Regions from separate parts of the Arthrobacter sp. Soc17.1.1.1 genome, predicted to be linked through region 1. Evidence: riboswitches for the same ligand, from Rfam matches in the RefSeq annotation. Region 1 holds a riboswitch; each other region holds the start of a gene.
What was found. A riboswitch is a leader RNA that binds a small molecule or an ion and turns the genes downstream of it on or off. The one in region 1 is predicted to bind S-adenosylmethionine.
Positions count from the first base shown of each region.

Region 1 (2,193 bases):
GGCCGATCCGCTCTCCGGTGATCTCGGAGGAGTGGTAGCGGATGAACAGGACGTCGGTGGTGTTGGTGTGCCAGACGCCGGCGAGGGCGTCGTAGTCGCCGGCGTAGCGGAGTTCGGTCAGCTGCGCCTGGGGGAGCTGGATGATCCGGAGGTCGAAGCCGACCTTGCGGGCCTCTCCCTGCAGCTGCACGAGCAGCGGGCTCGGCGTGGAACTCTCCACCGTGGGGACCTCGACCGTCAGCCGCTTCCCGTCCTTCGTGCGGAAGCCCTCGCCGTCACGCCCCGTCCACCCGGCGTCGTCGAGCAGCTGGTTCGCCCGCTCGGGGTCGTGGGTGAGGACGCCCTCGACCGTCGGGTCGTAGTACCTGCTCTCCTTGGACAGGAAGCCGTCGATCGGCGTGTAGGTGCCGAAGCCGAGGCTCTCCGTGACGGCCTTCGTGTCCACGGCGGCGGCGAACGCCTGCCGGACCGCGAGGTCGTCGAACGGTGCGCGGTTCAGGTTGAAGTTGAGGACGTACGGGTTGCCGGTCCGGGCGAGGTTCTCGTACGTGAAGTCCGGGTCGGCCTGCACGGCCGAGGCGTTCTGCGGCGCGAGGTTCTCCGTCAGGTCGTACTGGCCCGAGACGAGGGACTGGTGGCGGATGACGGGTTCGCTGACGAGGGTGACCTCGACGCCGTCGAGGTACGCGGCACCGTCACCGTCCAGCCACTCGGGTGCCCAGTCGTAGCCCTCCCGCTTCGTGTAGCTGATGCTCTGGCCCGGGCGGTAGTCGGCGACGGTGAAGGGCCCCGTGCCGATCGGCTTCTGGCACAGCGTCTCCGGTGACTCGGTGATGGCCTTGCCGGAGTTCATGCCGAGCCAGGACTGGGCGAGGGTGTAGAGGAAGGGGGTGTAGGGGTAGGCGAGGTGGGCCTCGAAGGTGTATTCGTCGATCACCGTGCCGTCGACGTACGGGGCGATGTACGCGGCGGCGAGGGGCGACTTCGTGGCGGGGTCCCTCATGTGCTCGAAGTTCTGCCCGAGGACCTCCGCGTTCCAGGGCGAGCCGTCACTGAAGGTGACTCCCTGCTTGAGGTGGAACGTGTAGGTCCTGCCGTCCTCCGAGACGTCCCAGGACTCGGCGAGATACGGCGCGATGTCCCCGTTCTCGTCCAGGGTCACCACGTTGTCGTAGATCAGGCGGCCGAGGAACTGCTGCTGCGTGGCAGAGATTCCGTGGCCGTCGAGGCAGCCCGGCTCGGCCGAGATGGACACGTCCAGCACGCCGCCGGGGATCGGCTCGCCAGCGGCGACGGAGGACGAGCCCGCCGGCCCGGCGCAGCCGGCCAGGAGTGCGAGGAGACCCACCGCAGAAAGGGCGGTGGCGTGTCCGGAGCGGTTTCGATTTCGGGCAGGGCGAATTACGGATGCATTCATGGGAATTCCTCAAGAGGCGTTCCGGCGCAGCGCAGAGCATAGTGCGACCGGAAGGGAATTGAAGGGCGAGTGAAAGGAGAAGGCGCGCCGAGGGCGCCTGGATCCTGCTAGGGGAGGGCGGTACAGCTCACGATGAGTGCCTTTCGGAGTGCTCTTGCCCGCACCGGACCAGCACTGTGTGCCGAGGAGAAGGCCGCTTCGTCATCCGAACCACCCAGGAACATGGGGTTGGCGCGCGGTCCAGTCGGAGCTTTACGACCGCGTCTCTTGAAGCTGGAACAACTATAGGCAGATATCCGGGGTGTCGACCAATAAAAAGAAATATGACACGGCGCGAATTGCCGAGGGCAGGACGGAATGTCGCGGGGCGCAATTCAGCGCAGGGTGACCGTGCCGTCGTCGAGGATCTGCCACCCGGGATTATGGGCGATCTCCCACACGATCCCGTTCGGGTCGCGCACGAGCCCGCGGAAGATGCCGCCGAAGGCGCTCTCCTGCGGCTCCTGGACAGCGGTGCCGCCTGCGCGCGTCATCGCAGCGACGACGGCGCGGACCTCCTCGGGGCCGTCGACGTTGTGGGACAGCACGATGCCCGACGGCACCGGTGCGGCATCGAGCCCGAGGTCCTGGGCGAACTTGCCGGCGAGGAACAGCCCGAGGAGCACTCCCGGGGCCACCTGGTAGAAGATCACCTCGTCGGGGACGTCGAGCGTCGGCGTCCACCCGAGGCCCCGGCTGTAGAAGGACCGCGCAGCGTCGAGGTCCTGCGCGGCGAC
Region 1 is NZ_JBAJII010000001.1:1,995,644-1,997,836, reverse strand. Features, by position in the region: gene V6S67_RS09180 (ABC transporter substrate-binding protein) at 1-1,348, opposite strand, end outside; SAM riboswitch class IV at 1,563-1,690, opposite strand; gene V6S67_RS09175 (VOC family protein) at 1,792-2,193, opposite strand, start outside.

Region 2 (2,193 bases), 1.3 Mb from region 1:
GGGCGCCGAGCCGGGCCGGAGCAGCGCCGTCGTGAAGCTCGTGGCCACCCGGGGCGTGGAGGGCGCGGGACGGCCCACGGCGTGGGTGCAGGTGGCGCCCGTCCCCGCGGCCACTCTGGCGCAGCGCGAGGCCGGCCTGAGGGTCCTGTTCCTCGAGCGCGGGTACGACAGCACCGTGGCGCAGCGCGCGCCGTGGCTGCTCATGGGCGCCAAGACGCTGTCCTACGCCGTCAACATGGCCGCGATCCGCCACGCGAAGGCGTCCGGCGCCGACGACGTCATCTTCACCTCCTCCGACGGCAAGGTCCTCGAGGGGCCCACGTCCACCGTGCTGCTCGCCACCGTGCGCGACGGGCGGAAGACGCTCGTCACGCCGCAGCTCGAGAGTGGCATCCTGGCCGGCACCTCGCAGGCCGCGCTGTTCGCCGCGGCGAAGGAGGAGGGGTGGGACCTCGGGTACGGGCCGCTCGAACCGCACCACCTCCTCGACGCCGATGCCGTGTGGCTCATCTCGAGCATCCGGCTCCTCGCGCCGGTCCTCTCACTCGACGGGCAGGAGATCCGCACCTCCCCGGCCCTGACCGCGGAACTGACCGCTCTCGTGGACCGGTTCGTGTGAAGTCGGCCACACCCCGCGCCTGGACCCCCGGATTCCCGCGTCAAGCGGCGCAATATCCGTGATCCCGTTTTGACCGGACACTCCGTGCTGCCCTAGCGTTTTGCTCAAATCAAGAGTTCCAGCCATCGGCCCTGGCCGGCTGGACAGCAACCCTCTCCCGTAGTGGGGTGCTCCAGGTGAAGATTCGGCCGCCGGGTCCAGTCCCCCGGTTGGCAAGTACGGCGTCGTGCGGTCCTTCCCCGGTGTTCCGTCCGGTCCGGCCGCCACAGCGCGCACAGCCCAGAACAGCGAGCGTGTCACCCAGCAGCCAGCAGTCCTCCCGCCGGCCTCCGGCGTCCCAGCACCCCACCCAGCGCACCCGTTCCCGGGCCCGCCACCACGAAGGACACCATGAACCTCTCCCGTAAGGTCCTCACGGCACTGACCGTGCCCCTGCTCGCCCTGACGGTCTCCTGCGGCAGCTCCAGCAGCAGCGAACCCACCGAGACCACCGACGCCCTGGCCGGCAGCGACCAGCAGTCGCTGGACCAGTACACCACCGAGACCACCACCCCGGTCGAGGAGATCGATCCGGCGAACCTCGGCCTCATCACGGACGGGACGCTGCGCGTCGGCACCCTCTCCGACGCCCCGCCGAACATCTTCATCGAGAACGGTGTCTTCACCGGCTACGACAACGAACTGCTCCGCGCCATCGGCGACAAGCTCGGCCTCGAGGTCGAGTTCGCGTCCACCGACTTCTCCGCGCTCCTCGCGCAGGTGCAGAACAAGCAGTTCGACGTCGGCTCCTCCTCGATCTCCACCACGGCGGCACGCCGCGAGAACGTCGGCTTCACCAACGGGTACGACTTCGGCTACATGGCCGTCGTCACGAAGAACGGCTCCTCGGTCACCGGGTTCGACTCCCTGTCCGAGGGCACGCGCATCGGCGTGGTCCAGGGCACCGTCCAGGACGACTACGTCACCAACACCCTCGGCCTCGAGCCCGTCCGGTTCGCGGACTACAACACCGTCTACGCCAACGTGAAGAACGGCCAGGTGGACGCCTGGGTGGCACCGTCGCAGCAGGCCACGGGCCAGGTGAAGGAGGGCGACGACACCACGATCGCCGAGACCATCATCAACACCGAGAACTTCACGGCCTACGCCGTGAACAGCGAGAACCAGCCGCTCATCGACGCCCTCAACGCCGGCCTCGACGCCGTGATCGCCGACGGCACGTGGACCGAACTCACCAAGGAGTGGTACCCGGACCGCGAGATGCCCACCGACTGGAAGCCCGGCAGCAAAGCCGTGGAAGTAAAGTAGCGGTCCCTGCATGAATGCCTTTGAACAGCTCGCGCAGACCTTCTTCGACTGGGGGGCGATGGCCGCCGTCCTGCCGGAGCTCCTCACGGTGGGTCTGCGGAACACCCTGATCCTGGCCCTGGCCTCCGGCATCATCGGGACGATCCTCGGCATGGTCCTCGCGATCATGGGGATCTCCCGCAACCGGCTGCTGCGGTGGGTGGCCCGCATCTACACGGACATCTTCCGCGGCGTGCCCGCCGTCGTGATCATCCTGCTCATCGGCA
Region 2 is NZ_JBAJII010000001.1:3,288,955-3,291,147, forward strand. Features, by position in the region: gene V6S67_RS15155 (aminodeoxychorismate lyase) at 1-619, shown strand, start outside; SAM riboswitch class IV at 727-844, shown strand; gene V6S67_RS15160 (ABC transporter substrate-binding protein) at 1,010-1,927, shown strand; gene V6S67_RS15165 (amino acid ABC transporter permease) at 1,938-2,193, shown strand, end outside.
Region 2: it holds a riboswitch for S-adenosylmethionine, as region 1 does, so the genes downstream of both, V6S67_RS15160 (ABC transporter substrate-binding protein) here and V6S67_RS09180 (ABC transporter substrate-binding protein) in region 1, are expected to answer to the same signal.

Region 3 (2,193 bases), 770 kb from region 1:
CCCCGCCGTGAAGGTGGGCCCCGGCGCCGAGGCGGCCGACTGCCTCACCTACACGCACGCCTGATCCACGCACAGTCCGAACGCACGAGGAAGGGACCGGACGATTCGTCCGGTCCCTTCCTCGTGCGTTCGACGCGTCGGATCGGATCGCGTCGGTCAGATCTCGACGCGGCCGTCGGCGGTCTCGAACGTCACGGACATGATGCCCGGCGTACCCCTGGGCGCGATCCACTGCACCTGCACGCCGTCGAGCGTCTCCTCGACGTCCGTGCCGAGCCATTCCGTGACGCGCTCGGAGGACCCGGCGATGGTCAGGCAGTCCAGTTTCACCGAGGCCGGTCGGGCCTTCGAGGGGTGCAGGGGCTCCGTCCCGTCGTCCCACCGCAGCAGGTAGGGGACCTGCGGGTCGGCGATGAGGCCCTTGATGCCGATCTGCTGCCAGGTGAGCTCCTGGCCGTCGGGGAACTTGCGGTTGCCGGGGACCGCGCTGCGGCCGAGGCGCTCCTCGAAGGGTCCCAGGTCGTCCACGGCCACGCACCAGCCCATCCAGCCGCCGCCCGCCTCGGACCGGGCGCGCACGGCCTGGCCGAACGGCGCCTTGTCCGACGCGGGGTGGTTGAGGACCTCGACGACCTCGAGGTACTGGCCGTTGGCCAGCGGGAAGATCATGTTCCGGGTGCCGAAGCGGGGGTGCACACCGCCCTTCACCGGCTCCATGCCGAGCCGGGCCGAGATGCGGTCGGCCGTCGCGGCAAGTCCATCGGGTTCACAGGCGTAAGAGACGTGGTCCAGGCGCATGCCGACAGTGTGGCACTAAGTGATGTACGTCTCGACTTAGGGTGTCCTTACTCCTGATCCTGCCCCTCGGAGGGGCGCTACGGGGCACACTCCTTCACGCAATGTCACACGTGTTGCCGGATCCGCCCGCATGGGTTTCCATGGATGCAGGTCATGAGTGCCAGCACGAAGCCCCGGCTTGCTGGCCGGCAACCCTCCAACCGCGGTGGGGTGCCCCGGGTGAGGACCAGGTGCGGCGCCACACCGGTGTCGCGCAAGCGCGGGCTCCTGCGGGGCCGATGCTTCCCTCGGCGGTTCCCGCCGGCAGGAGCAGCGGACGAGGAGGAGCCCCTTCGACAGGGAGCACCATGTCCAACGATTGGTCCTTTGAGACACGCCAGATCCACGCCGGCCAGGTGCCGGACCCAGCCACGGGGGCGCGTGCGCTGCCCATCTACCAGACGACGTCGTTCGTCTTCCCGAGCGCGGAGAGCGCCGCGAACCGGTTCGCGCTGACGGAGCTCGCCCCGATCTACACGCGCATCGGGAATCCCACCCAGGAGGCGGTCGAGACCAGGATCGCGAGCCTCGAGGGCGGGGTGGGGGCGCTGCTGCTCGCCTCCGGGCAGGCCGCGGAGACCTTCGCCGTCCTCAATATCGCCGAGGCCGGGGACCACATCGTGGCCAGCCCCAGCCTCTACGGCGGCACCTACAACCTCTTCAAGCACACCCTGAAGAAGTTCGGCATCGAGACCACCTTCGTGGAGGACCCGGACGACCTCGAGCAGTGGCGGGCCGCCGTCCGCCCGAACACCAAGCTGTTCTTCGGCGAGGTGGTCTCCAACCCGCGGCAGGACGTCCTCGACCTGGAGGGCATCAGCGCCGTCGCCCACGAGCACGGGCTGCCCCTGATCGTGGACAACACCCTGTCCACGCCGTACCTGATCAGGCCGATCGAATGGGGCGCGGACATCGTGGTGCACTCCGCCACGAAGTACCTCGGCGGGCACGGCACCGCGATCGCCGGCGTGATCGTCGACTCGGGGAACTTCGACTTCGCGCAGTACCCGGAGAGGTTCCCGGGCTTCAACACACCGGACGAGAGCTACCACGGACTCGTCTACGCACGCGATCTCGGGGTGGGCGGCGCGCTCGGCGCCAACCTCGCGTACATCCTGAAGGCGCGGGTGCAGCTGCTGCGCGACCTCGGGTCCGCCGTCTCGCCCTTCAACGCCTTCCTCATCGGGCAGGGGCTGGAGACGCTCAGCCTGCGCCTGGAGCGCCACGTGCAGAACGCGCAGGCGGTCGCCGAATGGCTCGAGGGGCACGACGACGTCGAGGGCGTCGCCTACGCCGGGCTCGGTTCCAGTCCCTGGTACGAGCGCGGGAAGAAGTACGGGCGCAACGGCACCGGGG
Region 3 is NZ_JBAJII010000001.1:1,221,191-1,223,383, forward strand. Features, by position in the region: gene V6S67_RS05500 (DUF1540 domain-containing protein) at 1-64, shown strand, start outside; gene V6S67_RS05505 (VOC family protein) at 157-798, opposite strand; SAM riboswitch class IV at 948-1,064, shown strand; gene V6S67_RS05510 (bifunctional o-acetylhomoserine/o-acetylserine sulfhydrylase) at 1,146-2,193, shown strand, end outside.
Region 3: it holds a riboswitch for S-adenosylmethionine, as region 1 does, so the genes downstream of both, V6S67_RS05510 (bifunctional o-acetylhomoserine/o-acetylserine sulfhydrylase) here and V6S67_RS09180 (ABC transporter substrate-binding protein) in region 1, are expected to answer to the same signal.

Region 4 (2,193 bases), 1.7 Mb from region 1:
GCACTGGGATACCCAGGAGCCGTACTTCAGCTGCCGCTCGGTGAGCTCGTAGTTGGAGACGTTGAGGAAGAACCCGTCCGCCTCCTGCACGCCGGCCTTCACGAGGCGGCTGGCGATCTCCCCCGTGCCCAGCCAGGCGCTGTGCGTGCCGTCGAGGTAGACCTTCGTGTTCGGCAGCGCCTTCAGCCGGTCCACGGCGTAGCCGAGCATCTCGAAGCGTTCCGCGGCCGCGGTCGCGGCGTCGGCCTCCGCCGGCTGGCACCACTCGAGGTTGCCGTCGAGCCCGCGGTTCCAGGGGATGATCCCGAGCCCGTCCGGCTCGAGCACCACCATCGCGGCGCGGTCCTCGATGCCTGCCGCGAGGGCGTCGATCCAGGCCTTGTAGCCGGCGACGTCGGTCGCCCCGCCGGCCGAGTACTGCGCGCAGTCGCGGAACGGCAGGTTGTAGGCGGCGAGCACGGGCATCTGCTGCTTGCCGGCGGCGCGGTGCGTGGTGGCGCGGACCTCCCGCGTCACCGTGGCGGGGTCGCTGTCCGTGACCCATACGGCCTGCGGCGTGGAGACCATCGCGCTGAGGCTGTCCGCCGTCCGGCGGTCACCCGAGGCCCGCAGCCCGGCGATCTGGCGCTGTGCCTCGTGGTCGGTCTTCGGGACGTAGAACTCGGTGGCGGAGGACTCCGCTCCTGGTCCTCCGCCCGGACCGGCCGACGCCGGCAGCGCGGCGAGGGCGGTGGATGCGAGGACCCCTGCGAGTGCAAGGGTCATGGCGCACGTTCTGGAGATGCTGAGCATCGTTGCTCCTCATGTCGATGATGGGTGGTTGCGAGAACCCGAACAAGAGACGCCGCCGATCCCCATGGAAGCGCTCCCACGGCCAGTCTTTGTTGCATAGGTCAACTTTGTCAAGGGTTCCGGCACCCATCCGTGAGCGGGTGGCGTGCACTTCCGAAGACACATTGTTTGGTTCCCCCGGGTGCGCAGTGTCACACTCGTTCTGACCATCCCGAGCGGCTGAGAGATCTGGCTCACTGACGCCGCAGCAACCCTGGCCTCCGCGATCCGCGGCGACAGTAGGGTGCTACTGCCAGACCGATGGAGGACATGATGAGCGTCGCCGACCTTTCCACCCCCCTCAAATTCGCCTACTGGGTGCCGAACGTGAGCGGCGGCCTGGTGGTCTCGACCATCGAGCAGCGTACCGGGTGGGACTTCGAGTACAACCGGAAGCTCGCCCGGATCGCTGAGGACGCCGGTTTCGAGTACGCCCTGTCGCAGACCCGCTACGCCGCGTCCTACGGCGCGGACAAGCAGCACGAGGCGACATCGTTCTCCCTCGCGCTCCTCGCCGCGACCGAGAAGCTGAAGGTCATCGCCGCGGTGCATCCCGGCATGTGGCACCCGGGCGTGCTCGCGAAGTTCATCATCACCGCGGACCACATCTCCAACGGCCGTGCCGCCGTCAACATCGTCTCCGGCTGGCTCAAGGACGAGTTCGTGAACTTCGGCCTCGACTGGCTCGAGCACGACGAACGGTACGTCCGCACGGAGGAGTTCATCCGCGTGCTGCGCGGCCTGTGGACCGAGGAGGGGTACAGCCAGTCGGGGAAGTACTACGACATCACCGACTTCACACTCAGCCCTGCTCCCGTCGACGTGCCCGGCCGTCCGCACCCCGAGATCTTCTTCGGAGGCAATTCGACGGCGGCGCAGGCCACCGCGGGCCGGGTGGCGGACTGGTACTTCTCGAACGGCAAGGACCTCGAGGGATTCAGGGAGAACATCGCCGGCGTGCGGGCCTCCGCTGCCCGGGCGGGCCGGCACCCGCGGTACGGGCTCAACGGGTTCGTCATCGCCCGCGACTCCGAGAAGGAGGCACGGGAGACCCTGCGCGAGATCGTCGCGAAGGCGCACCGCCCCGCCGTCGAGGGATTCCGCGATGCCGTCCAGGAGGCCGGGGCTTCCACGAAGGACGGCAGGGGCATGTGGGCCGACTCCTCGTTCGAGGACCTCGTCCAGTACAACGACGGTTTCAGGACCCGGCTCATCGGTACGCCCGAGCAGATCGCCGAGCGCATCGTCGAGTACAAGAAGATCGGCGTGAATCTCCTCCTCACCTGCTACCTGCACTTCCAGGAGGAGGTCGCCGCCTTCGGCACCGACATCCTGCCGATCGTGCGGCAGCTCGAGGCGGAC
Region 4 is NZ_JBAJII010000001.1:305,532-307,724, reverse strand. Features, by position in the region: gene V6S67_RS01515 (glycoside hydrolase family 6 protein) at 1-765, opposite strand, end outside; SAM riboswitch class I at 996-1,099, shown strand; gene sfnG (dimethylsulfone monooxygenase SfnG) at 1,105-2,193, shown strand, end outside.
Region 4: it holds a riboswitch for S-adenosylmethionine, as region 1 does, so the genes downstream of both, sfnG (dimethylsulfone monooxygenase SfnG) here and V6S67_RS09180 (ABC transporter substrate-binding protein) in region 1, are expected to answer to the same signal.